4 regions of the Rummeliibacillus sp. SL167 genome follow, and region 3 is predicted to be linked to each of the others. Evidence: riboswitches for the same ligand, from Rfam matches in the RefSeq annotation. Region 3 holds a riboswitch; each other region holds the start of a gene.
What was found. A riboswitch is a leader RNA that binds a small molecule or an ion and turns the genes downstream of it on or off. The one in region 3 is predicted to bind lysine.

Region 1 (7,943 bases), on a different contig from region 3:
CGCGATGTTCAACGTGCATTTTTTTACCTTCGACATTTTTTCGTTCACCCTTTTGGAATTCAGACGCAGAACCAAAATACTCTTTATAAAGCTTACCGTTTATCTCTATTGTTTTACCTGGGGATTCTTCATGACCAGCTAATAGTGATCCGATCATAACCATTGTTGCACCAAAACGAACGGATTTCGCAATGTCACCATTTGTACGAATCCCACCATCTGCAATAATAGGTTTCGTTGCAGCTTTTGAACACCAGCGAAGGGCAGCTAATTGCCAACCACCAGTACCAAAGCCTGTTTTAATCTTAGTGATACATACTTTACCAGGTCCAATACCAACTTTTGTCGCATCAGCACCTGCATTTTCGAGTTCACGTACAGCTTCAGGTGTACCAACATTGCCAGCGATCACAAAAGATGTAGGAAGTAGTCTTTTGATATGATGAATCATATTGATGACAGCATTTGAATGACCGTGAGCAATATCAATTGTTATATAATCTGGTGTTAGATTGGCTTTTGCCAAATCTTCTATAAAAGTATACTCTTCAGGTTTTACGCCAACACTAATTGAAGCGATTAATCCACGTGAGATCATATCTTTCACGAAGTCTGCACGTGTTTCTGGATGGAAGCGGTGCATAATATAGAAATAACCATTTTCAGCTAATTTAATGGCAAGAGATTCATCTATAATTGTTTGCATATTTGCAGGGACAACTGGAAGTCTAAATTTGTGACCTCCAAGCATAACGCTTGTATCACATTCAGAGCGACTATTTACAATACATTTTGCGGGAATTAATTGAATATCTTCGTAATCAAATACATTATCCATGTCCACACTCTCCTAAAAACGAATATTATTTTTTAATAGCTTTAAAATGTTCGTCCTTTGGTAATTTACATTATTTTCGCTATGATGTCAAAAATTTTTCCTTGATTTATAAATAAAGAAGTTTTTGAAGTGGAAAATCAATCAACCAGACCCATTCTATTGGTTTATTTTGATTCAACAGAAGATGTCACCACAATTTTATCCCGCTTTAACGGGCAGTAATACCCCCATCTCAAGATTTTGAGAGAAACGAGAAAGATAGATGGGAGACTGCCCGTTAAAGTCCGATTGCTTCGGACGGGCAGGATGTTGGTCACTCAGGTGTTGCCACAGGACGTGGCGTTCTTAACCTGAGTTCCTCTATTTCAATGGGGGATGAAGAAAACCCCCACTGATGGAGTTTCACTTTATCTTATTATAAGTAGATATTTTTACAAGGGCAACGTAAGACGAATACATATATTTATGTTAAAATCAGGATTTAAGGATTGTTTAAAAAGATATTCAATGACAGGCGTGTTGATTAGGCAGAAATTAGGAAATATTTTTGATATAATTCTTAAAAAAACATGTATTTTTCGTTTCATTTATGTAGATCTTCGCTGCGGCTTGCTCGACTCCCGCGGGAAAAGCGAATAGATGAGACCCCGCAGCGTAGAGATTAAGGAACGGAGTCTAAGGGCGCCACGTCCTGTGGCAACGACTCCGTGACCAACATCCTGTTGCCCCCAGCATTCGCCCGCAGGAAAGCGAGCAAGCCGTAGCGGAAATCAACGAATTCTCCCTATCTTTATGGATAAAATTGGATAATCAACACGCCTGATTCAATGATTTTCTATATTGATGGACATAAAAAACAATAACTTCGCTTTTAAAGAGATTAATGAGAGGAAGCAAATAATGGGAAATTTGGAATTTGTATTACGAGAATATATTATGGGTCGACCAGTTATTTCGATTGAACATGATGAGGAAGATCCAACTTTTGGCGTAATCATCGATGCACATAGAAAATTAGTATATGGTCATATAGAGTTATCTGATGATCAAAAACTTACATCTTTTATGGTTGATATGGAAGAAATCACAAACAACAATGATGTTTCATTGGAAGAATATGAAGAGCTAGAGCCTGATGAATTGATCGGTTGTGCAGAAGATTTTATTCAAGATTTTTGCCAAGAAAAACTGCATTTTAAAAAGATGACAGAATGGAATGGCGAATCTTATATGATCGTGTTTGAAGCAAAGGATGGCGCATTAAATTTATTTTTGCCTAATTCAGGTGCAACTATTGAGATCAATAAGCAAGGATTTATTATCTCAGCTGTCTTGTTTCAATCGTATTATCAATTATCTTATCCAGATATTCAAATTTCAGCACAAGATGCAAAAAATATATTATGCCAATATCCTCTAGTGGAACTAGGTATCTTCGAAAATAGCGGAGAGATGAAACTTGCATATTATCCGAAACGTGAATATGTAGCCGTTCGTGTTGATGGGCAAGTCGTAACAGCGGATGAGCTTTTGGATGAATTTGTCGCCGATGCGCATGCGTTTGAACAAGTCAATGTAACTGAATCTATAGAAAGTCTCTTAGGCGTTACCAATGATATGCATAAAATAGAAAACGGTGTAGGCACCTATTGGTATCCATCAGAGGATGAAAGGAATATGGAAGAAACTGAACCAACGATTAAGATGGAACAGATAGACGCGTTGCAACAAAATTATGAGTCAAATGTTGAATGGAAGGAATTAGAAGAGGAATTACCTTTAGAGCTTCTTGAAACAAAGGCGAAAATGTTCTTAGAAGCTGCAATAGGAAATATTCATGAAAAATATTTACTGGAAGAACAACTTCAAGATGGCGATGACTTTGAAGTTTTAACAGAAGAAGATTTAACGGAGGAAGAGCGCCGATTCTTTGAGGAACTTGAAATGATGGAAGAAGAAAACGAAGAGGATTTGGATGAAGATGATGAGGATAACAATTTCGAACCATTTACAACCTTTACATTCGTACGCCATTACAAAGGGATTCGCATAGAGGAATATACTATCTATGTGAATGTTGGTATTTATACTGGTGTTATTCGTGATTGTTCTATTATATTACCAGATGAAACACAACTACTAAATATGAAGATGGATCCTGTATTATCATTAGAACAAGCAGATGCCATATTTAAAGAACATTTGCAAATGAAACTTGCTCGCACGATCAATTATGATGAGGAGGATGAAGAAGTTACAGTATATGGATTAAATTATGTCATGGATTTCTCAGCAAATGGTGAAATTGAAAAAATCGATGCAACTACTGGTGAAATCCAGTATATTGAATCAGATATTTTAAAAGAAGGAAAATGATATAAACCTTCACTAATTTATAGCTCGAATTTATTAGAATACTACTAATCTTATGCTAATTTAATAGTGAGCGGTTGACAGAAAAGTGCTAGTCATGTAGACTGTCACTATTAATTGATAAATACAACCTCACTAGTATCGCGGTGAGGTAGAGGTGCAATATTTAATAGTTCTTAGTGGAGTTAGAGAAAGCGAGGAAACTAGGGAGAAGGAAATGTTGCCGAAGTTTGTAATAATCTCGATATTACATGCTGGGTCTGCAGTGAATAATTGCAGGACTGTCTCAATAAGTTGTCGAAGTTATTGAGTTGAGCTATCTCATGATGGGATAAAAGTGGAGGATTTAGGACTAGATATATTCTGGAGCCTGAGTTCAACTCAGGTTCCTTTTTTATAGTCTTTTTTTCTAAGGCACATAGGAGATTGTTTTTCAAAGGAGAGGGAAATATGAAAAAGACATGGGCATTATTGTCAGGTGTTTTATTAATGACCATCCTTGTGTTAGCAGGGTGTGGCTCGGATGATTCTAAAAAATCAGAATCATCGGATAGTGGGGATAGTAAAGGTACATTTGCAGTAGGCATGGAAGCGGGATATCCACCGTTTAACTGGACACAATCAGATGATTCAAATGGTGGTGTCGCCATTAAAGGAAATGCAGAATATGCAAATGGTTATGATGTACAAATCGCACAAAAAATTGCTGATGGATTAGGCAAGAAATTAGTGATCGTTAAAACAGAATGGGATGGTCTTGTACCTGCATTGACTTCAGGTAAAATTGATGCCATTATTGCTGGTATGTCACCAACTGCAGAACGTAAAAAAACCATTGATTTCTCAGATATTTACTATAAATCAAACCTAGTAATGGTTGTAAAAAAAGGTAGCAAGTTTGATGGTGCTACTTCAATCGCCGATTTCAAGGGGGCAAAGGTAACTGCTCAGTTAAATACATTCCATTACACAGTTATTGATCAAATTAAAGACGTTAAAAAACAAACAGCGATGGATAACTTCCCAGCAATGCGTGTAGCACTTGAGTCAGGCAAAATCGATGCTTACGTTTCGGAAAAACCTGAAGCAGTTTCAGCTACAGCAGCTAACGATAAATTCGCAATGGTTGAATTTGCGGATGATAAAGGCTTCAAAACTTCAGAAGAAGATACTGCAATCGCAGTCGGCTTACAAAAAGATAGCGATTTAACAGAAAAAATCAACAAAATTCTTAAAGGTATTTCAGAAGAAGACCGTCAACAAATTATGGATGATGCAATCAAAAATCAACCAGCAGCTAAATAGTTTTTAGACTTAAAGAGCTACCGATTGTGTGATTTATAGCAATTGGTAGTTCTTGTTATGCTTTAAGGAGGAGTAATAATGAGCTTAGAATGGTTTATCAATATCATTACAAATAACTGGCCGATGTTCTTACGAGGCGCTTGGATGACACTGGTTATTTCAACAATCGGGACTATTATTGGCGCATTAATCGGCTTGATTATTGGCGTCATTAATACAATTCCAAAGGGTAATGGTGGAGCTAAAAAATGGATTTTACAAACCATTAATGCGATTTTAACTGTTTATGTTGAGTTCTTTCGAGGAACACCTATGATCGTGCAAGCAATGGTTGTTTACTATGGTTCTGATTTATTGTTTGGCATTGACATGAACCGTACCTTTGCGGCTATTTTGATTGTATCGATCAACACAGGTGCTTATATGGCTGAAATCGTACGCGGTGGAATAATGAGTATTGAACAAGGTCAATTTGAAGCGGCACGGGCTATTGGTATGAATCATTGGCAAACAATGGTCCATGTAGTTTTACCACAGGTTTTGCGTAATATTTTACCTGCGACAGGTAACCAATATGTGATGAATATCAAAGATACATCTGTATTAAATGTAATCGGTGTAACAGAATTATTCTTCCAAACTAAATCGATTGCAGGGAATAACTTCCGTTACTTCGAATCATTCTTCGTAGCATGTATTATTTATTTAGTCATGACCATTATTGTTACGCAAATTTTGCGATTCTTTGAACGTAGACTCACAGGTGACGCGAACTATCAAATGTTAGATGATGCTGCACTGATTCGTGGATCAGAACAAACAAAATAGAGGTACAAAGGAGAGAATAACTATGGAAACAATTATCGATATTCAACATCTCAGTAAATCCTTTGGTACACATGAAGTATTAAAAGACATAAACTTTTCCGTGAAAAAAGGTGAAGTAGTGTGTGTCATTGGTTCATCTGGATCAGGAAAGTCAACGCTTTTGCGCTGCATTAACTTACTTGAAACGCCAAGTGGCGGTGAGATTGTTTATAATGGCAAAAATATCCTAGGTAATAAACAAAATCTTAATACGTATCGAACTCATCTAGGGATGGTATTTCAACAATTCAATTTATTTAACAACTGCGATGTGTTAAACAATTGTATCTTAGGTCAAGTAAAGGTTTTAAAACGTTCAAAAGATGAAGCCAAAGATGTAGCCATGAAATACCTAAAAGTAGTGGGGATGGATCGTTATTTAAATGCGAGACCTGGTCAATTATCAGGGGGGCAAAAACAACGTGTTGCTATTGCTAGAGCTTTGTCTATGCAACCGGATGCGCTATTATTCGATGAACCCACATCAGCCCTTGATCCTGAAATGGTAGGGGAAGTATTGAAAGTAATGAAAGAATTAGCGCAATCAGGCTTAACGATGATCGTTGTTACGCATGAAATGGAATTTGCAAGAGAAGTATCTGATCGAATTGTATTTATGGATAAGGGTGTGATCGTTGAGGACGGTGCGCCAGATGAAGTATTCAACAACCCAAAACACGAACGTACAAAGGCTTTTTTACAACGTGCGTTAAAATAAAACGAAAGCTGTCATCTAATCAATGACAGCTTTTTATGTAAGGTTTTATTACATAAAAGAACAAATTTACTCACAATATGTAAGCGCTATGATTAAATTTTAAGTAATGAAATGTTAATAATACAATTATTAGTCGGAAAATTCTAAAATTAGCATGCTATACTATAAAGAAAGGTTTTTAATTAGGGGGTTATTATATGACAAAAACACAAGAAAAAAATCTTAATGTATCAACATTGATGAATGAGCTAAAATATCAAAATAAAGAAATGCAAACAGTTATGCAAAAATTACAAAAGATCTCTTTGCAGTCCAAAATATTAGCATTAAATTCAGGGATCGAAGCAGCTAGAGCTGGAGAAGCAGGGCGAGGCTTTTCGGTAGTAGCAAAAGAGATTAATAAGTTTGCCGCAGCAAGTATGGATGCAAGTAAAGAAAGTGAAGAAATTATTAACTCTATTCAACAAAAGGCGAATGAAATCATTGCTGTCCGAACAGTAGATATTGCTTTTGATACGATCGATAAAATTGATCGTAATTTATTTGAAAGAAATTGCGATGTACAAGCATGGGCGACTTTTGATGCAGTCAAAAATGTTGTATTAGATCCAACAACTGAAACGAAACAGGCTGCACAGGCTTTATTAAAAAATATATACGAAATTTATGAAGTATATTTTGAATTATTGGTTGTTGATTTGAATGGGAATATTTTAGTCACTGCAAAAAATCAAAGCGAAGTTGGCAAGAGTATGGCGGATCGTGAATGGTTTAAAGAGACTGTTGCGAATAATGATGTATATGTAACAGATATGTATTATTCTGAAGTTGTCCAAGGATACACAATGGGCTATTCTTGTCCGATTCGCGATCAATTTGGCAATGTCATTGGTGTATTATCTACACGTTTCAACTGGGATTTCATCTACGATATTATTGATAATGTCAAAATTGATGAACATTCAAATTTATATTTGATCAATAAAGAAGGTATCGTGATCGCATCAAAAGATAGAGAAAATATTTTAAGTAAGAATTTGAACAATATGAAAGCCGTCAATCAGGTTATAAGTGGCGCAGATACCCGTGGATATGTAATAGAGAATAACCAAATTTGTGCCTATTGCCTAACGGAAGGATACAATGCCTATAAGGGAAAAGGCTGGTCCGTTATTGTAGTTGAGTCTATATAATGGTTTATTTAACTTATTACCGAACCGACTTTCAGCAGCCATTCTTGAAGAAAGAATGGAATCGTTTTTCGGATGAAATAAAGATTGATGAAAAATTCGTATGGACCCTGGTTTAGTAGCAAAAATAAAAAGCTCCATTTTGAAAAAGATTGATCAAAATGGGGCTTTTTTATTCCTCGTTCATCAGGTAATAGCAATTCTATATCAAGACTCCGATAATAAGTGAGGATAGGTGTGGGATCAACTTTGCCTGTAAGCTCCGATTGATCCAACTAACACATAGTTGGGGTATAGAAAATCATCACTGTGTGAAGCTTTCCTTGAAGAAAGATCAGTCGATTTTAACCATTTCAATTACTAAGATATGTGCAGTGTCTTGTGCTTTGATATGAATATCTTCTTCCTTGATTTCTAAGCCATCATGCGTTTCAAGTTCGATGTCATTGATGGTTGCTCGGCCTTCTATTTCAACGAGATATGCTTGTCTGCCTTCTGCCACTTCAAAGTCGATTCCCTTGCCTGCATCTAGTTCAAGGGCATAGAGATTTGCATCCTGGTTTATTTGAATAGGCGCAGTGCCTTTTTTATCTGAAACCATGTGAAGCCATTTATTCTTTCGTTCATCCATTGTAAATAAGAATTCACCATA
Region 2 (7,943 bases), on a different contig from region 3:
GAAATGCTAAAGACAGTGATAGCACTACTTCTGGTTCTGATGACTCCAAAAAAACAGAGACTTCAACAGAATTAACAGGAACAGTTACAGCTGCTGGATCAACTGCACTTCAACCTTTAGCTGAAGAAGCGGCAAATGAACTTCAAAGTTCTAATCCAGAACTTACAGTTACTGTACAAGGTGGGGGAAGCGGAACTGGTGTAAACCAAGTAGCCTCTGGCGCTGTCGATATCGGTAACTCTGATGTTCCTTCAGCAGATAAATTAGAAGATAAAACAAAAGCGGACAAGCTTGTTGATACGAAAGTAGCAGGGATTGCCTTTGCTATGGTAGTAAATAAAGATGTTAAAGTCGAATCTTTGACTGAAAAACAAATTCAAGATATCTTCTCAGGAAAAGTTAAAAACTGGAAAGATGTTGGAGGAAACGATGAAAAAATCAATGTTATTAATCGTCCAGCCTCTTCTGGTACTCGTGCAACATTCGAATCCATTCTTATGAAAGATGCTAAAATTGACGATAGCCTTGGAACAGCTCAAGATTCAAACGGTGCAGTCGAACAATCAGTTAACTCAACACCAGGTTCTATTAGTTACCTTGCAATGTCTTATTTAGTAGGAGACAAAAAGGATGCTTTAAAAGTTTTGAAGATTAACGATGTTGAACCAACTACTGAAAATGTTGCAGCAAATAAATATCCATTCTGGGCATATGAATATATGATTACTGATGGTGAACCTAAAGATGCTGTAAAAGGATTTATTGACTTTGTATCTGGTGAAGATTTTGCTGATACAGTGGAAAAAATGGGTTATATCCCAATGTCAGAATTAAAATAATCAGTTTTTGAATGAAAATAACGGATAAAAAGAAGAGGCGGGCGGGGCTACTGGCCAGCCTCTTCCTTTTATTTGTCAGTAAGGTGGTAATAAGATGAAGGGGCAGAAAAAATCGATCAATTATTTTGTAAATGAGTATATTGGCAAAACGATTGTAACCATTTGTGGGTTGCTCATTGTTGTTGCAACTATTTCAATTATTGCTTTTATTTGTGGTAAAGGTCTTCAATCATTCTTACATGGCAATATTTCACCGTGGGAGATGCTAACATCTACGGATTGGAGTCCAAATGATCCAAAGGATAAATCATATGGCGCATTGATTTTTATCGTTGGTTCTACTTTGGTATCGATTGGCGCTACATTAATCAGTACACCAATTGCACTTGGGATTGCTATATTCAATAATTATATTTCGCCGAAATTTGGCTCTACTTTTGTAAAACCTGTTCTTGAATTATTTTTAGGTATCCCCTCTGTTGTTTATGGGTTTTTGGGGGTTACAATTCTTGTTCCATTTTTACGGAATCAATTGGGTGGAGTAGGCTTTAGTTTACTAGCAGGGATTATCGTGCTAAGTGTTATGATTCTACCTACTATAGCAAGTATTTCGGATGACGCGGTTAAAGGAGTTCCATTTGAGTTTTTGGAAGGTTCTTATGGTTTGGGTTCTACTCGTTGGCAGGCGATTTATCGTATCATTATCCCAGCTGCCAAAAATGGTATTTTAACTGCTATCGTATTAGGGTTGGCCAGAGCATTTGGTGAGGCATTAGCTGTTCAAATGGTTATCGGTAATACTGTCAAATTACCAGATAGTTTGTATAGTCCAACTTCTACTTTAACAGGAATACTAACTATGGACATGTCTAATACCCTAAATGGTACAGCATGGAATGATGCTCTATGGAGTTTAGCAATGATCTTATTGATCATTTCCTTCTTATTTATTTTAATCATTCGAATGATTGGTAAAAGGGGTATGCAAAATGAACAATAAAAAAAACCATAACAATCAAGCTCGGATTGTCAACAATGTCTGGACAGCTATCTTTTATGCAATAGCTATTTTAGTCATTGCCTTGTTAGTATTTATAGCTGAAAAAATTATTACAATGGGATGGGGATTTTGGGATACTGATTTCCTTTTTGGAGCCCCTAGTAACACGATGGCAGGTGGTGGGATTGGACCACAATTATTCAATTCCTTTTATTTATTAGTTATTTCTCTAATCGTATCTTTCCCATTAGGATTGGGAGCTGGGATCTATCTATCTCAATATGCGAAAAAAGGAAGATTTTTAAACTTTGTACGACTTTGTATCGAAACAATGGCATCACTACCATCTATTGTTGTAGGACTGTTTGGTTTGCTAGTTTTTGTAACATTAGCAGATTGGGGGTATACATTAGTAGGTGGTGCGTTAGTGCTGACTATTTTAAATCTCCCAAACTTAACGAGAATTTGTGAAATGGCGATTAGTTCAGTTTCAGCAAGTGTAAAGGAAGCAAGTCTTGGGTTGGGCGCAACTAAGTGGCAAACCATCACAAAAGTATTGATTCCTACTGCTATTCAGGAAATTATTACCGGTGTTATTTTAACTGCTGGAAGGATTTTTGGAGAAGCAGCAGCACTTATTTACACAGCTGGTTTAACGACTCCTACACTAAATGCGGCAGCTCCTCTTGATAGCCCTGTTAATCCTTTTAATATATTTAGACCTGCTGAAACTCTTGCCGTGCATATTTGGAAGTTAAACTCTGAAGGTATTGTTCCAGATGCTCGTGAAATCGCGACAAAATCAGCAGCGATACTAATTATTATGGTATTTGTATTTAATATTGCAGCACGTTTAATTGCCAAATTATTGGATAAACGTTTTAAAGGCTCGGTAGGCGCAAAACCAAAAAAGGTAAAAAGTAAACTAATAAGCTAACTTGTTACAAACATAAAACGCACTTTATTAGACTACTATATCTCTAAATTTTAGAGGAAAGTAGTCTTTTTAGTAAGTGTTGTGGATAGCAGTTATCCCACTTTAACGGGCAGTAAGACCCCCACCTCAAGATGTAGAGAGAAACGAGAAAGATAAGTGGGGGATCAATTGCCCGTAAAAGTCCGATTGGTTTGGGTCAACAAGATGTTGGTTCCTCAGGTGTTGCCACAGGACGTGGCGCTTGTAACCTGAGTTCCTCTAGTTCAGTGGGGGATGAAGAAAACCCCCACTGATGGAAGCTTCACTTTATTGGAAAGCGGGCAAGTCTTTGTTGCAATCAACGAATTTCCCTTTCTATGGATTAAATTGGATAATCAGCACATCTATTTTTTATGTTTAATAATAAAATGATACCAGCTTAATATTCGTGTGGTTAAATATGTTAAATGAAATTATTTGAACGTTCTATGACAAAAAGAAATAAAGTCGACTAATAAAAGAGGGAATTGAATCTATGTTAAAAATACATAAATTTAGCTTTCGAATAATGTTGATGGCTCCCATTATTTTAATTATTATTTTATCTTCTAGCATTATTGCATTTGTAAGTTACGATAAAAACAAGAATGTTATCATTCATTCTACTGAGCAACAGATGCTTTCTTCAGCCGAAGTGATCAATCAAAAAATCACCATGTTAAAATCGACATCCACTGCAGAAGAATTTGATCATAAATTAGCCTATGCACTAACTCAAAATAGAAGCAGTTTTAAGTCAGCGTCCTTAACGCCTATGCAATTTAAAATAACAAAGGAAGGAAAGGCTGAGCCTTTTAACCAATTTAAGAGTGAGATACCAAAACTTTCTTCTAGCTTTGCCAAGAAACTTTATCAACAAAAAAATGGAATCATACATGATAACGGGGTGACTTATGCCCTTTCTTTTCAAGTAGAACTAGATCAATCTGTATATGTCATTGCATTAAACGACCAAGAGTATTTAAAGCCTGTATATAGCTATAGAAATTTAATGATAGGTATTACGCTTTTTACGGTGCTAATCGCAAGCATCATCGGATTTATGTTGATCAGTAAAGTGACCAAACCAGTTATTTCTTTAAAAAAATTAATGGATAAGATATCTCAAGGAGATTTGCAAGCAAGGATAAAGATAGGTCAATCTAGTAAGGAAATCTATGCATTATCCACTGGGTTTAACCAGATGGCAGATCGACTTCAATCTTTAATGACTCATGTAGAATCGAGTGCAAAACAGGTAACGCAAACTTCTGATAGATTAAAAATCACTTCTTCAGAATCTAGACAGGCTATAGAACAAGTCTCCATAGCAATTGAAGAAGTAGCGAGTGGAACAGAAGTACAAGTTGAATCTGCGACACAAGCTTCAGGAAAAGTTTCTCATATCTCAACTAAAATGACTCATACTGGTCAATCTATTCATAGCGTCGAAAATTCAATAAATAGCGCATTACAAATAGCAAATTCAGGAAACCAGTTAGTGAATAATACGGTCGAGCAAATATCCTTAGTCGAAAAAACGGTTGAAAATACAGCTGAGATGCTGGAGTCATTACAGCTAAAATCAAAGGATATCGATCAAATTTTGAATTTAATAAGTGAAATATCCAGTCAAACCAATCTTCTATCATTAAATGCGGCAATTGAAGCTGCACGTGCAGGTGAACAGGGAAAAGGTTTTGCTGTTGTTGCACAAGAGGTTCGAAAACTCTCTGATCAATCAGAACAAGCAGTTATGCAAATAAAAGAAATAACCGATAAGATAAGAGAAGAAACAGATGATGTCGCGCTATCGATGAATCAAGGATTAAAAGTATTAAAAGAAGGCATTATAATGGTCAATCAAACCGAAGAATCTTTTGAAAACATTGTAAAAGCCGTTCAAAACGTCACGAACGAAACCAATGACGTTTCGTCTATCGTAGATAATGTAAGTGTAGAAACAAAGAATATGGTCGACCGAATGAAGGAAATCTCTTCGATTTCAGGACAATTCGCTGGAACAATGCAACAGATTTCAGCTGTCACTGAAGAACAATTAGCATCTATGGATAATGTCACAAATGAGGCACTTGCATTAAATCATTTGGCGAAGGGTCTGGAAGATATCATCAATGATTTTAAAGTATAAATATTTGAGATGTGTAAATATATTGATGTATTGATGCCTAAATTATTCTATGTTTTAGTGTGAGAAAAGGCGACATACGAAAATCCCCCATACAGGAATGAATGTATGGGGAATGTGTCATTTTTTATGAATATGGATAGGTTCGTTCCGTTAAGATTTTATAAAACAACTTCTTCTTTTTGATCTACTACTTTCAATACTTCTTGTAATGCACTCAATTCATCAGTGTTTAAAGGAAGAATCGGTAAGCGGACGCCGCCGACAGAAACTCCTTTTAAATTTAATGCTGCTTTAACAGGTGATGGATTTGGCGCTGCGAATAATCCTCTGAAAATAGGAAGAAGTCTACGGTGTTCCTGTGCTGCTTCTTTCAATTTTCCATTTTTAAAATTGTTCACCATTGCTTGCATTTCATTTCCAATGATATGGGATGCTACTGAAATAACACCTGCACCACCGATTGATAATATTGGTAAAGTTAAACCATCATCACCACTATATAGTGAGAAATCTTCTGGTGTCTGTTCAATGATTTGTGCCATCGCATCCAAATTCCCACTTGCTTCTTTAATGGCAACGATGTTAGGGATTTGTGAAAGACGAACGACTGTATCCACAGCCATATTGATAACACTTCTTCCAGGGATATTGTATAAAACAATTGGAAGTGTAGTTGCTGCAGCAATTGTTTTAAAGTGTTGGTATAAGCCTTCTTGAGAAGGTTTGTTGTAATATGGAACAACAAGCATGATTGCGTCAACACCAGCATCTTCAGCTTGTTTTGTTAATTCGATTGAAGCTTTTGTATTATTTGAGCCCGTTCCAGCAATGATTGGTACTTTTCCATTGACTACTTTTACGACAAATTTAAATAATTCTACTTTTTCTTCTGCGGATAAGGTAGGAGATTCTCCAGTTGTACCAGCAACTACAATTCCATCCGTACCGTTTGAGATTAAATGATGAATTAAATTTTCTGTAGCGGGAAAGTCAATTTCCCCGTTTTGATCAAATGGCGTCACCATGGCGGTTAAAACTTGTCCAAAATTCATTACTTCTCCACATCCTTCATGATTTTTTTTATCAACATAATAGAGGGAGAAGGGCAATTAGTAAGATAACGCAAAAAAGCAACAACGAGGCTACGTTGTTGCAGTAGAAACAAAATCATTTCTGTGCGTAGATAGCCCTCCATATAGTTTTCTACTACATGACAGTTCTGTATTTATTCAACAACAGAACCAGCTTTGAGAAGAATGAGATTCTCTCCACTTCGGCAAATTCCCCTTTCCACAATCATCGACGGATCCCATTATCCTCCAATTGTATACTGATGGTCTTTGCTCCTCTATCCTTACTTCAAAGAAATATTGAAATAAGTAAATATTTAAATTAAAGATATCTTAGCACTCCTTTAGAGTTTTTGCAATACCTTCATTGAAAATTTTAGAAAGTTAGATATTTGTATTAGAATGAATGCTGATCTAACCATAAATAATACGGAACACTGATGAAAGCTTTTTTAAAAGAAAGGGATTAGTAAAACACAACGTGAATGGATGAAGATATCGAAGTAATTTATAATTTTATAAGCACTAGTGTTGCATAAAAATGTTAGAAAATTCAAACTTTTTATTTTCAGGGTTTTACGGCCAAAAAGTTAAAGCTTTATCAAAATTGGTCCATCAATTTGGCTATTATTTACAATTATGCTTATGCAACAACGACGATTTTTATTGTTTAAGGTACAGCTTTTTCTTTAATTTTCCGAAGCCAAATATGTGCTGGCTTCCATAATGCTGCCCTCAAATAACGGCTGATTTGTAGAATTTTCCGTTCACTCTTTGTATCCATTTGAGCTAACACATTCAAGCAGAAAACAATTAGTGCCATAAATACTTGGCTGTCAATCGCATTTTCGCTTTGACCATAGAACTTTTTGATATTCAGATGTTGTTTTATCCATTTAAAAAATAATTCGATGGCCCAATGAGATTTGTACATTTCTGATATTTCTTCTGGCTCTAAATCAAAACGATTGGTGACCAGATGAGTACATTTCCTTTGGTATCTAGCACTTTTACTAAACAAAAATAGTTTTCAGCTCTATTTTAAGTAGTACCCATCAATACCATTTGGTCAGACAACACATCCGAATCCTCGGGTATTTTAAAGTCGTACACTTGTCGAATAACGGCATTTTTCCTTAGCCTGGAAAGAAATAGGCCTCATCGGTCATGCGATCAAATCGCTCGTAATCTAAATAACCACGGTCAAAACATACATGCAATCCCGATCGTCTACCATGACTTCTAGCTCATTCCAATCATGAACTTTCGCGGAAGTAAGTATAGCCTTTTCTGGATAAGATTCACCTTTTTCCATAAAGACAAGGCGTAAATGGAGTTTCACGCCTGTCTTGGTTTTACGAAATTGAGCCCATTTATGATTTGTTAAATGAAGTGGCAATGTGCTGGAATCAATAATTTTTAAGGGCATAGTTCTTTTCGAATAGTGAGTTTTTGTATGAATCTGTCCCATGCAAAGTTCCTTTTTTAGTGGATTTGGACGGGTGATCACTTGCTAAATCCATTATAAAGGAATTTTTTATGGTTAGAATTAAATAATTGAAGATTATGAGTATTTTTAATCTTCAGTTAAATGCAATGAAATGTAAACTTTTATAATAATTGTTAAAATATATTTGAAATAAATGAAATTTATATATATAATATATTTGTTCCAAATAATTTAAAAAATAGGAGATGAGAACGCATGAAATTTAAAAGCAAATTGACAGCATCATTGGTAGCTTTAGGTGTTTTAGCAAGTTCAAGTTTTTTAACAGATGTATCGGCAGCAGAAACAACTTCAACATATTATGATAGATTTGGTGACTCGGTAGTAGAAACAACAACATATGATTCTAGCGGTAATCCAATATCCGTAAGTGTTGAAAAATGGAAAGTAACAGCTAAAGCACCATATTGGAGTGCA
Region 3 (7,943 bases):
CAGCCATTCCGGCACCGATTAAGATAGCCAATATAATTCGTGGTAGTCGAAATTGGAAAATAGTCATATGATCTTCTTCCGTTCCATGCCCGAATAATGTTGATAGAACATTTTGCAAAGGGATATGGATAAAACCGGCATTCATACTCACAAAAAAGGAAATGATAATAGCTAGAAATGTTATTCCGCAGACTAAAGCAAATTTCGTGTTTCGCATTAAAAGTCCCTCCCATCTTTACGAGCAAGATATAAGAAAAAGGGAACGCCTATTAATGCTGTGATTGCTCCGACCGGTGTTTCGAAAGGTGCATTTATCATACGACCAGCCATATCTGCCCATATCAATAACACACTTCCGAATACGGCTGAAAAGGGTATGACAATACGATAATCTTGTCCAACCATAAAGCGAACAATATGCGGAACAACAAGACCGACGAATCCTACCATTCCGGCAATTGAGACCGAAGCTCCTGTTAACAATAAAACAGCAATGGTGCCACCTAACCTCACTAAATGGGTTCGTTGCCCAAGTCCTGTGGCTATTTCATCCCCTAAACTTAATACTGTCATTGATCTTGCAAGTAAAAGTGCCAGTACTAATCCAGTGACGATAAATGGCACAACAAAGTGGATATGTTGTGGTTGTACGCTTGATATGCTTCCCGCATACCAATAACTCAAGTCTTTTGAGATATCGTATTTTAAACTAATAAAAGTTGATAGCGAACTAAGTAGAGCCGAAATAGCAGAACCAGCTAATGCTAATTTAACAGGTGAGTTTCCACCCTTTGCAAAAGCGATCAATCCAAATACAAGACCAGCGCCTATACCAGCTCCAGCAAATGAACAAAACATTAATTTTGAAAAACTGATGGCAGGTACGATGGCTAAAGCGATGGCAATGAAAAATGTGCTTCCTGCGGTAACACCGAGAATGGATGGTGAAGCAAGAGGGTTTCTTGTCATACTTTGCATAATTGCACCAGATACGGCCAAAGCAGAACCTACGAGGATTGCTGCAATTGCTCGAGGTAGACGTAATTCACGTACCACTACATGTGCTGCATTAGATTCATCATAATGGAACAAAGAAGTCCAAATATCTTTGTAACTTAAATTTGATGCTCCTAGATGAATAGATACTATTACACTTATTAACAATAAACCAATGGCTACGATCATCCATGTGATGCTTGAGGCTTTGTTTATTGCTTTTTTTTCTTTCTTCATGTGACATCTTCTTTCTCAGTACAGTTTATCCTGCATTAACAAGCAGTATGTTCCTCCTACAAGAATCGATCAAAATAACAAAGGAGGCAACTTTGCTTGTATAAGCTCTACTGGTTTAATGAATGCCCAGTAGGGATGAAGGAAATCTCCACTAGGTAAAGTTATACTTTATAAATCTTATATAGATCATTGGAATTTGACAATGTCTAATAATTATATTTTAATTGATATCGATAATCGTTTTCAATTTAAAATAAAAATTTTTTCAGGGGGCTTTTAATAATGTACAATGTTATAAGCAAGAAAAAGGCAATACAACTTTTAGGGGTAGGTGTCTTAGCATTTTCACTTGCGGCTTGTAACGAAGAAAATAGCAGTGAAAAAACAAGTGATCAAAAAACAGAACAATCTTCTCAAGCTAAATCTACGACACGAGTTGTCACAGATGCAATGGGACATAAAGTGAAAATCCCAGCAAATCCGAAACGAGTGATTGCATCGTATTTAGAAGATAACTTGGTTGCCTTAGGAATAACACCAGTTGCTCAATGGAGTGTAGGTGATGGGGCAAGCATTCAAGATTACTTACAAGACAAACTAGGGAAAGTACCAACGATTTCTTATGATTTACCATTTGAATCTGTTCAAAAACTTAAACCTGATTTAATCATTATGGATTCAGCGCAAATGGTAGAGGGCAACAAATACGAACAATATAGCAAAATCGCTCCTACATATGTCATTGGTAAAGAACAAAACAATGATTGGCGTGATGAATTATTGCGTGTCGGAGATGTATTCGATAAAAAAGATCAAGCACAAGAAATTTTAGATAAATACGATGAAAAAGTAACAAAAGCTAAAACAGAAATCAATGATGCAATAGGCACGCCATCTGTAGCGGCAGTATGGTTATTTGGCGGTAAATTTTATATGGTCAATGAAAAATTATCAACAGGCGCAGTTCTATATCAAGACCTTGGATTAAAAGTTCCTGCTGTAGTCAAAGAAATTTCAGCAAAATCAACAAGTAACTGGAATGAGATTTCATTAGAAAAACTTGTAGAATTAGATGCTGATCACATTTTCTTAGTCAATGGTGATGCGCAAAAAGCCAAAAGCACATTGAGCAATAAATTATGGCAAAGCATTCCTGCTGTAAAGGCTGGCAATGTCCACGAATTCTCTTCTAAAGAAAGCTGGCTTTACACAGGCCCTATTGCCAATGAACAAATCGTAGATAATGTAGTAAAAAGTTTAGTTAAATAATAAGCATAGCTAAACAAAGTTAAAGGTAAAAACATACTATCCAAAAGGCACGGATGCTGATCCATCAGCATCCGTGCCTTTTTCAATTATAGGACAAAAATTTTTCTTTTGAACCAGCCTAGTTTTCTATTTTTCAGATGTTACATAACGATCTTTTGCAGATATCCATGCGAAAAAGAACAAACCAATTACTACAACAATGTAGAGTACATTGGCTGATTGCCAACTTTCAAATAAATCATGAATATAGCCATAAAGTACAGGTCCTGTTGCTGCTAATAGATAGCCGATAGATTGGGCTGTACCAGAAATCTCTGCGGCTTCGAATGCATTGCGAGCGCGTAAAGAGAAAAACATCATGGCTAGTCCAAATGATGCGCCACCTGCGAGACCAATGAAAATCATCCAAAGAACAGTAAGTGAAGTTAGGTTCAACAAAATCCCTGAAAAACCAATGATATACAAGATACTAAACATCACCACTAATGAGCGTTGATCTGATTTTCTCGCCGCTAATATAGGGATAAGAAATGTCATAGGCAATTGTGAAAATTGCATGATAGAGAACATCCATCCTGTTTGATGGGCACTTATCCCTTGAGATTTTAACATGGCTGGAATCCAAGCTGCAGTTGTGTAGAAGAGTAAGGATTGTAAGCCCATTGATAGCGTAATAGCCCATGTCAAAGGATATTTCCAAATCGGTTTGCTAGGTCTCATATGCTTATGATCTTCTTTTACATTTATTTGTTGGCGTAATTGTGGTAACCACACGAAAAAAGCAATAATCGTAAGTATAAACCAAAAGCCAAGCGCACCTTTCCAACCGACAATTGTACTGGCGATTGGATAGCTAACACCTGCGGCAATACTCGCTGAAATATTCATCGCTACTGTGAAGATGGAAGTTAGCAATCCAACTTGTAAAGGGAATTTTAGCTTAATAAGTGCTGGCAGCAGAACATTACCAAATGCAATGGCAATACCGATGAGTGCTGTCCCTGATAATAAGAAAATAATGTTCCCCATTGAGCGTATAACTATACCGAAGGCCAAAATAATCATGGCAAATAGCAAGGTTTTCTCAAACCCAAAGCGTCTTGCAAGTTTTGGCGCAAATGGTGAAACCAGTGCAAATGCTAGTAGTGGAATAGTTGTGATAAAACCTGCTAGTACATTGGAAATATCTAGGCCTTGTTTTATATAGGTAATAATTGGACCTACTGATGTTAGAGGGGAACGTAAAGTAGATGATATGAAAATAATACCAAGTACAAGTATCCAAGTATTCCGATTCCAATGTAATTTTTTACTTTGTCTAGGTGTCAGTTGTGTCAATATTGTACGGCCTCCCTGAAAAGAAACTTCTTTATAACCGTATCATTAATAAATAGTAGATTTCAATATTCCAGCATCAATAATTGTTTACTATAAGTCTAAAATGTATTAGAGTAACAGTTATTTTACGTCTTGTTATTAAAAATACTCTGTATTATAATAAGAGCCGTATTAAAATTATATATTACATGCCTCATCCAGTAGGTGAGGTAGAGGTTGCCATGTCCATGAGTATAATCGACGAGATGAAAAAGCATTATAGACTCGATTAAAAAGGGGATATTGCCGAAGTGTCGACAAGCTTTTTATTGTTTATGCTGGGGCTGTTACCGAAAGGTGCAGAACTGTCACATCTGAAATGATGTGTTGAGCTATCTTTATCAAGATTGGTAGGAGTTTTAGTGACCATCTCAAGTTACTTGGATGGTATTTTTTTTAGGATCTATACTAAATGTTGGGTATCGAAACAAGGATATCTCAAATATTTGATATAGAACCATTTTTAATTAACTTTACTCTACCTTTTCTCGTGATAAATCGGAAAGAGGAGAATTATGAGTACAAAAAAGACAAGCTCTAGTGAACAACAGAGCTTAAATAGAGGGTTAAAAAGTCGTCATATTACCATGATTTCTCTTGGTGGAACAATTGGAACCGGTTTGCTATTGGCAAGTGGGAATTCAATTGCTGTTGCTGGACCAGGCGGTGCAATACTTGCATATGGTCTAATCGGTATTATGGTATTTTTCTTGATGACTAGTCTTGGGGAAATGGCTGCGTATATGCCCGTTTCAGGATCGTTTAGTACGTATGCTTCAAAATTTATCGACTCGTCATTAGGATTTGCGCTAGGCTGGAACTATTGGTATAACTGGGCGATTACGATTGCAGCCGAAGTGTCTGCTATATCAATCGTTATGAAATATTGGTTTCCTAATATGCCTTCATTTATTTGGAGTGCGGCATTTCTGTTTGTTATCTTTGTGTTGAATTATCTGTCGGTTAATAGCTATGGGGAAAGTGAATATTGGTTTGCGGTTATTAAAGTTGCAACGGTTATTATTTTCTTGATAGTGAGTTTTTTAATGATCTTCGGTATTCTTGGGGGAAAAGCGCCGATCGGATTCACGAACTTCTTTAAAGGGGATGCACCATTTCACGGTGGATTTTTTGCGACATTCGGCATTTTTTTAGCTGCTGGATTCTCATTCCAAGGTACTGAATTATTAGGTATTACAGCAGGAGAAACCAAAAATCCAGGTGAAACTATTCCAAAAGCTGTGAAGCAGATTTTTTGGCGTATCTTGTTATTTTATATTCTAGCTATTTTGGCAATTGGATTATTGATTCCGTATACGGATCAACGACTAGCTAATAGTGATGATGTAACTGTCAGTCCATTTACATTAGTATTCGAAAACGCAGGGATCGCTTTTGCAGCTTCCATTATGAATGCAGTTATTTTAACGGCTATTCTTTCTGCCGGCAACTCTGGCTTATATGCATCATCTCGTACACTGTGGGAGTTGGCGATGGAAGGAAAGGCTCCTAAAATCTTTAAACGATTAAATGGACGCGGTGTACCAATCGCAGCACTTATTGTGACTATACTAGTTGCTTGCTTATCATTTTTAGCATCTTTGTTCGGTACAGGTACTGTATATACTTGGCTGTTAAATGCATCTGGCATGTGCGGATTTATCGCATGGTTGGGAATTGCAGCAAGTCATTATCGATTCCGTAAAGCATTTGTAGCACAGGGCCATGATTTATCTGAATTACCGTATCGCTCAAAATTCTTCCCATTTGGTCCGATTTTTGCATTTGTAGTTTGTGCGTTTGTTATACTTGGTCAAAATTACACAGCATTTACAGGGGATCACTTTGATTGGAACGGTATTTTCGTATCCTATATTGGTTTACCGATCTTCCTGATTATTTGGTTTGGTTATAAATGGAAACATAAAACAAAGATAGTCCGTCTAGAGGATGCGGATTTGACGGCTAAACGCCATATGAAAGAATAATAAAAAAACACGCGTGTTGATTTGACAAAAATTAGGTCGTCTGTGGCGTAATTTTTGAGAAAACCTGCATTTTTCGGACCATTTATATAGATCTTCGCTGCGGCTTGCTCTTTCCTTTTGTGTAGCACATATTTGATAAAAAAACAATCCAATGTCCTGCGGAAAGAGCGAATAAAGTCTTTGAGAGAGCAAATAAATTATCTCAAAGGGCGAATAAATACTTTATGGATAAAATTGGATAATCAACATGCCTGATAAAAAAATAGTCTATAGAATCGGTTTCACAATGCTTTTGAGCTAAAAAATACGAATGATTTTCTTTTCGAATCAATTTCATAAATCATTTTCTTCTCAAAAAATACGAACATTTAAGAATAACTAATTTTGATAGTTGTGGAGCGAAAGACGGCGACTTATTGTATGATAATGATGCGAAGTAAGCGAGAAGGAGGAACATATAAGAGAATTGGTGTGATTATCCTCTAAAATGTTCGGAGATTAGCTGAAATTTCGTTTCAATATCTGTAAATATTCGGGTTTTACAATTATCAGAATTATTCTATATTTTAATGTTTTATTGAATTTTATAAATAGCATGCTATAATTGGGACATTCTCAATTTAAAACTAAATATCATTTACTCATATAATAGCAAGAATATGGCTTGCAAGTTTCTACCAGATCACCGTAAATGATCTGACTATGAGAAGCAATGCAATGTTTATAAATTGTTCTTTTCGACTGTATAGCTCGAAGGACTTGCTCCACTCATAGATGATTGGATGTACGAGTTCTTCGGGCTTTTTATCTATCTAAAAACTGAAGTGGCTCGTGTCAAGAAAGATAGGGGAAGGATGCAAAATTGCGGGGTATTTCCTATCAGGTTCGCAGCATGTGAATTCTTGAAATCCGGTCATTGAAAGCAAGGTAGATTTAAAAACGTGAAAATAAGAAGGGAGATCCCAAGGTTGAAAGCACTTCAGGAAAAAATCGTAAGGGAAGGTAAAGTCTTATCAGGAGATGTATTAAAAGTAGATTCATTTTTGAATCATCAAATTGATCCACAACTCATGCAAGCAATAGGTCAAGAGTTTGCTGATCGATATAAAGATGCAGGTTTGACAAAAATCCTTACGATCGAATCATCAGGTATTGCACCAGCAGTAATGGCTGGACTTATTTTAGGAATCCCCGTTGTCTTTGCTCGTAAACGTAAATCTATAACATTAACAGATAATTTCTATTCTGCAAATGTTTATTCGTTCACTAAAAAGGTTACCAATACAATTTCTGTATCAAAAGATTATATAACGCAAGGTGATATTGTATTAGTAATCGATGATTTTTTAGCAAATGGGGAAGCAGCAAAGGGATTAATCGACATTGTTAAACAAGCAGGTGCTACTACAAGTGGAATCGGTATTGTGATAGAAAAAGGCTTCCAACCAGGAGGTCAATTACTACGTGAACAGGGTTATCGCGTTGATTCGTTAGCGATTATTTCATCATTAGAAAATGGAAAAGTACAATTTGCTTAGGAGGCAACTAATCAGATGAACAAGGCAAAACTTGCAACACTTGGAATCCAACATTTATTAGCAATGTATGCGGGAGCCATTTTAGTACCATTAATCATTGGTGGTGCATTAAAATTTGATTCAACTCAGTTAACGTATTTAGTATCTATTGATATTATGATGTGTGGTATCGCGACATTATTACAAGTTATGCGTGGTAAAGTAATTGGTATTGGATTACCGTTAGTTCTTGGATGTACATTTACAGCTGTAACACCAATCATTGGCATTGGCTCAAAATACGGTATTGGCTCTATTTATGGTGCAATTATTGCGTCCGGTTTAATCGTTGTCCTTATTTCAGGTATCTTTGGAAAACTCGTAAAATTCTTCCCGCCCATTGTTACTGGTTCTGTCGTCACGATTATTGGGATCACATTAATCCCAGTTGCTATTAATAATGCAGGTGGTGGTCAAGGAGCGCCTGATTTCGGGTCAGTTTCTAATATTTCACTTGCGTTTGGTACATTAATCGCTATTGTTTTACTGTATCGTTTCA
Region 4 (7,943 bases), on a different contig from region 3:
TATTTGAAGTTGTCCCATTGCTGATCGAAGAATTTAAAAATGTAGTCGTTCAATCTTAATGAAAATGAGGGATTACTATAAAAATAGTGTGTTAGGAAATATCCCTAGCATACTATTTTTTGATGTGTGAGTTAGAACCAAAATCGATTGTTAGAAAAATTTATAGTTTGATTTTTTAGTAGGTAAATGAATCGTTTCAAGTGAGCAGAAAAGTCGCCTCATATTTTCTTTTATGCTACACTACCGATACATAGAGTTAAGGAGGAAATGAAAAAATGGCAATTGTACATTCAACAGATGCAACATTTTCAAATGATATTGCAAATGGATTAACATTAGTAGATTTTTGGGCAACTTGGTGTGGCCCATGTAAAATGATTGCTCCAATTTTAGAAGAATTAGATCAAGAATTAGCCGGTAAAGTGAACATTGTAAAAGTTGATGTTGATCAAAACCAAGAAACAGCTAGCCAATTCGGTATTATGTCAATCCCAACATTACTATTATTTAAAGATGGAGAACAAATTGACAAAACAGTTGGTTTCCAACCAAAAGAAGCATTAGCTGAATTCATCCAAAAACACGCTTAATCATTTAAGACTTACAAACGAAACCGGGTCCCTACAAAAGGTGCCCGGTTTTTTTAGAGGTGATTTGATGAATGAATTAATCAAACAAAAGCTAGCTATCTTGCCAGACCAACCGGGATGTTATCTCATGAAAGATCGACAAGGCACTATTATTTATGTCGGCAAAGCAAAAGTTTTAAAAAATCGGGTTCGTTCTTATTTTACAGGCACACATGATGGTAAAACGCAAAGACTCGTTAGTGAGATTGAAGATTTTGAATACATTGTCACTTCTTCAAATAAAGAAGCATTTTTGCTCGAACTCAATTTGATCAAGCTACACGATCCAAAATATAATGTTATGTTAAAGGATGATAAAACATATCCTTATATCAAAATCACAAATGAGAAATATCCAAGATTACTCACAGTTCGCAAAGTAAAAAGGGATAAAGGAAAATATTTTGGTCCTTATCCGAATGTCTATGCGGCAAATGAGACCAGGAAACTGCTTAATCGACTATACCCTTTAAGGAAATGTTATTCACTTCCGAATCGTGTTTGTCTATATTATCATCTAGGTCAATGTTTAGCTCCATGTGTCAAAGATATTGATAAACAGGTTTATGATGAGATGGTCCAAGAAATTACGAATTTCTTGAATGGCGGATATACGGCAGTCAAAGAGGAATTGCATCAGAAAATGTTGGATGCTTCAGAAAAACTAGATTTTGAACGTGCAAAGGAATATCGAGATCAAATAGCCCATATTGACGCTGTAATGGAAAAACAAAAGATCACCACAACTGATTTTATCAATCGGGATGTTTTTGGCTATGCGGTAGATAAAGGCTGGATGTGTGTACAAGTATTCTTTGTTAGACAAGGGAAACTAATTGAACGTGCAGTCTCTTTATTTCCTTCATATGGAGAACCAGAGGATGAATTTTTAACATATGTCGGGCAATTTTATGAAAAAGCTGAACATATAAAACCTAAGGAAATTCTTATCCCAAAAGAAATAGATGGTGATATGTTACAGCAAGTATTGAATATTAAAGTGTTAAAGCCACAAAGAGGTAGGAAAAAGGAATTACTCGATTTGGCATCAAAAAATGCTCAAATAGCTATTACTGAGAAATTCCAATTGCTTGAGAGACAAGAACAAAGAACAATAGGTGCTTGCGAACAATTGGGGGATGCGATGAATATTGCAACTCCTCTACGTATCGAAGCTTTTGACAATTCTCATATTTTTGGAGCGGATACAGTTTCGGCAATGGTTGTTTTTATTGATGGTAAACCGAGTAAAAAAGAATATCGTAAATTTAAAATTCAAAATGCCCATGCACATGATGATTATGGAGCGATGCGCGAAGTTATTCGTCGCCGCTATTCAAGAGTTTTAAAGGAAGGCCTCCCTCTTCCAGACTTACTCGTAACCGATGGAGGGAAGGGACAGATGGAAGTAGCAAGAGAAATTTTAGAGGATGAGCTTGGATTGGATATTCCAATTGCGGGATTAGCAAAAGACGATAAGCATCAAACTTCTCAACTGTTATATGGAAATCCGCCTGAAATCATTCCGCTAAAACGAACAAGTGAAGCTTTTTATTTGTTACAACGCGTTCAAGATGAAGTACACCGATTTGCGATCACATTCCATAGGCAGCTGCACGAAAAAAATGCGATTACATCCATTTTAGACGAAATTCCAGGAATCGGACCAAAAAGAAAGCAACAGCTATTAAAACACTTTGGTTCGATCAAGAAGATTAAAGAAGCAACGTTTGAAGAATTACAAGAAGCTGGTGTACCTAAAAAACTGGCTCAGGCAATCATTGACTTTTTTTTGAAAAAATAATTGCAAAAATAGCGATTTATATGGTATCGTAGTGTCACCAATTAAAAATCACTGATTTAGTGATGATAGAGGCGCGGGTTTCAAGAGTACCCGACTGGAGGATGAATAGATCCTTTGAAGGTCGATGAAAGGGGAGGCCGCCGAAGTTGCAAGATTGCTAATTCCATCTTGCTGCTGGTTCTACATTGAAGAAATGTAGAATTGTCAGAGTCAACATAGATTCTGGAGGGCTATCTCACATGAATGTTCTTTTGAACGTGCATGCTAAGAGCAGCTCTTCACACATGTGAAAGGGCTGCTCTTTTTTCATTAGAAATCATTGTGAAAGTCGCCCACATACAACTATGTAGGGGAGCGTTTTGATGAGTATTTTAGTGGTAAAATTTGGCGGGACTTCCGTCGCAACAACAGAAAGAATTATGCATGTTGCCAAACGCATTCAGCGTGAGAAACAAAACGGGCATGACATTGTCGTAGTTGTATCTGCAATGGGGAAAACGACAGATCAACTTGTAGATATGGCTCATGAAATTTCTGAATCACCTTCAAAAAGAGAAATGGATGTACTATTGACAACTGGAGAACAAGTAACGATATCATTGTTATCCATTGCTTTGCATAAATTAGGAATTGAGGCGCAGTCATTTACTGGTTGGCAAGCCGGTATTATGACAGAGCATGTGCCAAGCAATGCAAGAATCGAGAATATTGCACCAAAGGCTGTCAAAGATGCTTTGGAAAAGGGGAAGGTTGCTGTAGTCGCTGGTTTCCAAGGTATTGATGATGAAGGAAATATTACAACATTAGGCCGCGGAGGTTCAGATACGACTGCTGTTGCACTTGCAGTAGCACTAAATGCTGAACGCTGTGATATTTATACAGATGTTGATGGTGTTTATACAAGTGATCCTCGATATGTTAAAGGCGCCAGAAAGTTACTGGAAATGTCCTATGATGAAATGCTCGAACTAGCGAATCTGGGAGCAGGTGTTCTACATCCTCGCTCTGTAGAGGTAGCCAAGAATCATCATATTCCTATGTCTGTTCGTTCGAGTTATGAGGATGTTGAAGGTACTATCTTGAAGGAGGAAATTACAGTGGAAAAAGGCTTGGTTGTACGTGGTGTTGCATTTGAATCGGATATTATTCGTTTAACGGTATATTATAAGGAAGCATATAATAGTTCATTAGCTAATATTTTTACAACATTAGCCAAAAATCATGTCAATGTCGATATTATTGTCCAAACGATTATTGAAGGAACGGAACCATCTGTGTCGTTCTCAGTAAAAAAAGAAAATCTTCAAGATACATTACAAGTTTTATCTGAACACAAAGATACATTGGGCTATCATCATGTGGACTATGAAGGGGAACTGTCAAAAGTTTCAATCGTCGGATCTGGTATGGTGTCAAATCCAGGTGTTGCGGCATCGATGTTCGAACGCTTATATCGTGAAGGGATTCCTGTTAAAATGGTCAGCACTTCAGAAATCAAAGTATCTGTTGTTGTACCGCAGGAAGATATGTTAAAAGCAGCAAATGCTTTACATGACGAATTTGGTTTATCCGTCAAAGAAAAAATTCCACATTAATAAATGACTTTCACCTGATGGCTACTACAATTAATGAGTAAGCGTCAATATGTTCATAAAGGACTTTTCATATGAACGAACGTATGCGTGGAGTCCTTTATTACGTAAATAAAACTCCTACCAGTATTTTGATGACTACTGAAAAAACTGTGATAAAAATCATGGTTCTATAGTTTTTCAGTATTCTCCATTTTTTCTGGTAGGAGTTTTTGATGAATGAATCTATCGTGTATGAACAAGCAGAAAGTTTTCTTTTAAAATAACTAGTAAAGTATAGAATTAACCGCTTATAAAAGATGAATTGATCCAACTAACTAACCCAAGTGAAAGAAAATTTCCCTGGGTAAAGGTTCACTCTAGCCTTCTATCCTATCCTTCAAATCCCATTTGATGTGAAATTTAACTTGTGCTTGTTTTGGTTTCGTTTCTTCGTAGCACTCTGTTAGGAAGCCACAGTATTTTTGTTGGTTCTGCGCCAAAAATCCAGCCTCAAGTTGAAAACAGCGACTATCAAATTTTAATACTTCGGGATCTCCGGTTAAAGTACAAAAAGCTTCATCAGTTGAGACCTTATCAATCGTTAAATCTCCCCAACCAGCTTCTTTAAAGAATGAGATTGCTTCTTCTAAATCATAGAGCGGAAATTGACGAGCTAGTTCTTTTCCACACCAATATAGTATATCTTTTTCATTTTTCCCCAATATAGAAGAGAGTACATGATCACGAATTAGCTCATAACCAAATTGTGTTATTTCATTTTTTTGTTGAGTAGACATGAAAATCCTTCTTTCATATTTTGTCTAAATTATGTCAGTAAAAGAATTAATACACATTAGACATGAATGATTGCTTTTTTCGAGAATAATATGAACGAGAATAGCTCATAAAAAAGTTCATGTTGCCTTGACGCTATTGTGGTATGAGAGTACAATAAACTTGTCATAATATTGTACCATTATGAAACAAGCAGTCAATAGATGTCGAGTGATAATTACATGACAAAAAATTGACATCTTGCTTTCAAGTATTAAGGGGGGTAACAGTCTTGTCGAAAGATCGAGAGTTTTATTGGCGTCGTCTGCATTCTCTTCTTGGAATTATTCCAGTAGGGTTATTCGTGACGCAACACTTGTTAATCAACTTCCAAGCAACACACGGTGCAGAAGCATTTAACACAGCAAGTGGATTTATGGGGAATTTACCATTCTTATGGTTCCTTGAATGGTTTGTCATTTACATTCCTTTAATGTTCCATGCATTTTATGGAGTGTATATTGCCTTTACAGCAGCACCAAATAATCAACGTTTTGGTACTTTCCGTAACTGGATGTTCCTACTTCAACGTATTACAGGCGTTATTCTTGTAATATTCATTGCATGGCACATTTTCCAAACTCGAATTCAAAAAGCGCTTGGTACAGAAGTTGACTATGATATGATGGCTAATATTTTATCTAACCCAGTCATGGTTGCGTTCTATGCATTAGGTATTATTTCAGCTACGTTCCACTTGGCTAACGGTATTTGGTCATTTTTAGTAAGTTGGGGAATTACACAATCTCCAAAATCTCAAAAAATTGCAACTTACATCACATTGATTTTCTTTGTAGTGTTATCTGTAATCGGCGTGGGTGCTCTACTTGCATTTATTTAAGCAGTCATGTGTAAACTTGTAAGCGCTTGATTACTATTTGAACGAGGAGTGAGAAAAAAACATGGCTAAAAGCAAATTGATAGTCGTTGGTGGCGGTTTAGCTGGCTTGATGTCTACTATGAAAGCTGCCGAAATGGGCACAGAAGTTGAATTATTCTCATTAGTTCCGGTAAAACGCTCACACTCTGTATGTGCGCAAGGCGGGATTAATGGTGCCGTAAATACAAAAGGTGAAGGGGACTCTCCTTGGATCCACTTTGATGATACAATTTATGGTGGGGATTTCTTAGCAAACCAACCACCAGTTAAAGCAATGACTCAAGCAGCACCTGGTATTATTCACTTATTTGACCGTATGGGCGTTATGTTTAACCGTACACCTGAAGGTCTGTTGGATTTCCGTCGTTTCGGTGGTACTATCCATCACCGTACAGCGTTTGCTGGTGCGACTACTGGTCAACAACTTCTTTATGCACTTGATGAACAAGTTCGTCGTTGGGAAGTTGAAGGATTAGTGACAAAATATGAAGGCTGGGAATTCCTAGGCGTAATTCTTGATGATGAAGGCGTATGTAAAGGTATTAAAGCTCAAAACCTTACAACTCATGAAATCAAAGCATTTCGTGCTGATGCCGTAATCATGGCTAGTGGTGGTCCTGGTATCATCTTTGGTAAATCAACAAACTCAATGATTAATACAGGTTCTGCAGCATCAATCGTTTATCAACAAGGTGCAAAATATGCAAATGGTGAAATGATTCAAATTCACCCAACAGCAATTCCTGGCGATGACAAATTACGTTTAATGTCAGAATCTGCTCGTGGTGAAGGTGGACGAATTTGGACATATAAAGACGGTAAACCTTGGTACTTCTTAGAAGAAAAATATCCTGCATTCGGTAACTTAGTACCACGTGATATTGCAACACGTGAAATCTTTGACGTATGTATTAACCAAAAACTAGGCATTAACGGTGAAAACGTTGTATACTTAGATCTTTCTCACAAAGATCCACATGAATTAGACGTTAAACTTGGTGGTATCATTGAAATTTATCAAAAATTCGTTGGTGATGATCCACATAAAGTACCTATGAAAATCTTCCCAGCTGTTCACTATTCTATGGGTGGTCTATGGGTTGACTTTGATCAACATACTTCAATTCCTGGTCTATTTGCTGCAGGTGAATGTGATTACTCTCAACATGGTGCAAACCGTCTTGGTGCAAACTCATTACTTTCAGCTATTTACGGTGGTAGTGTAGCAGGTCCTAACGCTGTTCATTACATCCAAGGATTAGATAAACACGTTGAAGATCTTTCATCTTCTTTATACGATAACGCTGTGAAAGAAGAACAAGCTAAATGGGATGAAGTATTGCGTTTAGATGGTAATGAAAATGCATACTTACTTCACAAAGAACTTGGTGAAGTCATGACTTCAAACGTTACAGTTGTTCGTTACAATGATAAATTAGAACAAACTCTTGTAAAATTACAAGAATTAAAAGAACGTTGGAACAATATCAATATTAACGATACATCTAAGTGGTCCAACCAAGGTGTTCAATTTACTCGTCAATTGAAGAACATGCTTGCTTTAGCAAATGTTATTACAAAAGGTGCTTTACTTCGTAACGAATCTCGTGGAGCTCATTACAAACCTGATTTCCCAGAACGTGATGATGAAAACTTCCTTAAAACAACAATTGCTGAATTTACACCTTCATTTGATCCGAAAATTACTTACGATGACGTTGATATTTCACTTATCAAGCCTCGTAAACGTGACTATACGAAAGGAGCTCACTAATTATGGGTAACGAAGCACAAAAATATGTTGAAGTTGAAGTCCAACGTCAAGATGACTCGAACTCAAACCCTTATTGGGAAAAATTTAGAGTTCCTTATCGTCCAAATATGAACGTTATTTCCGTTCTTATGGCAATTCGTGAAAACCCTGTAACAACTGATGGTAAACAAACTACACCTATTGCATGGAACATGAACTGTTTAGAAGAAGTTTGTGGGGCATGTTCAATGGTTATCAATGGTCGTCCTCGTCAATCTTGTTCCGCATTGGTAGATCAATTAGAACAACCATTGAAATTACAACCAATGAGTACTTTCCCTGTTATTCGTGACTTACAAATCGATCGTAGCCGCATGTTTGATTCATTGAAAAAAGTGAAAGCATGGGTTCCAATTGATGGTTCTTACGACTTAGGCGAAGGTCCTCGTATGCCTGAACGTAAACGTGA

Region 1: linked by a shared signal. The riboswitch ahead of FEZ13_RS17520 (transporter substrate-binding domain-containing protein) and the one ahead of FEZ13_RS18485 (amino acid permease) in region 3 are both predicted to bind lysine.
Region 2: linked by a shared signal. The riboswitch ahead of dapA (4-hydroxy-tetrahydrodipicolinate synthase) and the one ahead of FEZ13_RS18485 (amino acid permease) in region 3 are both predicted to bind lysine.
Region 4: linked by a shared signal. The riboswitch ahead of FEZ13_RS01085 (aspartate kinase) and the one ahead of FEZ13_RS18485 (amino acid permease) in region 3 are both predicted to bind lysine.

The regions. Positions count from the first base shown of each region.
Region 1 covers NZ_VCBM01000005.1:100,539-108,481, reverse strand. Annotated here, with positions in the region: gene guaC (GMP reductase) at 1-838, opposite strand, end outside; gene FEZ13_RS17525 (PepSY domain-containing protein) at 1,739-3,214, shown strand; lysine riboswitch at 3,356-3,538, shown strand; gene FEZ13_RS17520 (transporter substrate-binding domain-containing protein) at 3,662-4,516, shown strand; gene FEZ13_RS17515 (amino acid ABC transporter permease) at 4,595-5,344, shown strand; gene FEZ13_RS17510 (amino acid ABC transporter ATP-binding protein) at 5,367-6,101, shown strand; gene FEZ13_RS17505 (methyl-accepting chemotaxis protein) at 6,299-7,294, shown strand; gene FEZ13_RS17500 (pirin family protein) at 7,626-7,943, opposite strand, start outside.
Region 2 covers NZ_VCBM01000002.1:314,009-321,951, forward strand. Annotated here, with positions in the region: gene FEZ13_RS12890 (phosphate ABC transporter substrate-binding protein PstS family protein) at 1-839, shown strand, start outside; gene pstC (phosphate ABC transporter permease subunit PstC) at 934-1,839, shown strand; gene pstA (phosphate ABC transporter permease PstA) at 1,829-2,776, shown strand; gene FEZ13_RS12905 (methyl-accepting chemotaxis protein) at 3,291-4,946, shown strand; gene dapA (4-hydroxy-tetrahydrodipicolinate synthase) at 5,105-5,998, opposite strand; lysine riboswitch at 6,123-6,305, opposite strand; partial or broken gene FEZ13_RS12915 (IS4 family transposase) at 6,687-7,487, opposite strand; gene FEZ13_RS12920 (hypothetical protein) at 7,722-7,943, shown strand, end outside.
Region 3 covers NZ_VCBM01000006.1:94,527-102,469, forward strand. Annotated here, with positions in the region: gene FEZ13_RS18465 (FecCD family ABC transporter permease) at 1-217, opposite strand, end outside; gene FEZ13_RS18470 (FecCD family ABC transporter permease) at 217-1,233, opposite strand; gene FEZ13_RS18475 (iron-hydroxamate ABC transporter substrate-binding protein) at 1,516-2,502, shown strand; gene FEZ13_RS18480 (CynX/NimT family MFS transporter) at 2,629-3,840, opposite strand; lysine riboswitch at 4,043-4,222, shown strand; gene FEZ13_RS18485 (amino acid permease) at 4,395-5,867, shown strand; purine riboswitch at 6,489-6,590, shown strand; gene FEZ13_RS18490 (xanthine phosphoribosyltransferase) at 6,836-7,405, shown strand; gene FEZ13_RS18495 (nucleobase:cation symporter-2 family protein) at 7,421-7,943, shown strand, end outside.
Region 4 covers NZ_VCBM01000001.1:269,129-277,071, forward strand. Annotated here, with positions in the region: gene FEZ13_RS01070 (electron transfer flavoprotein subunit alpha/FixB family protein) at 1-59, shown strand, start outside; gene trxA (thioredoxin) at 276-590, shown strand; gene uvrC (excinuclease ABC subunit UvrC) at 658-2,433, shown strand; lysine riboswitch at 2,492-2,674, shown strand; gene FEZ13_RS01085 (aspartate kinase) at 2,796-4,028, shown strand; gene FEZ13_RS01090 (DUF2507 domain-containing protein) at 4,385-4,804, opposite strand; gene FEZ13_RS01095 (succinate dehydrogenase cytochrome b558 subunit) at 5,074-5,682, shown strand; gene sdhA (succinate dehydrogenase flavoprotein subunit) at 5,744-7,495, shown strand; gene sdhB (succinate dehydrogenase iron-sulfur subunit) at 7,498-7,943, shown strand, end outside.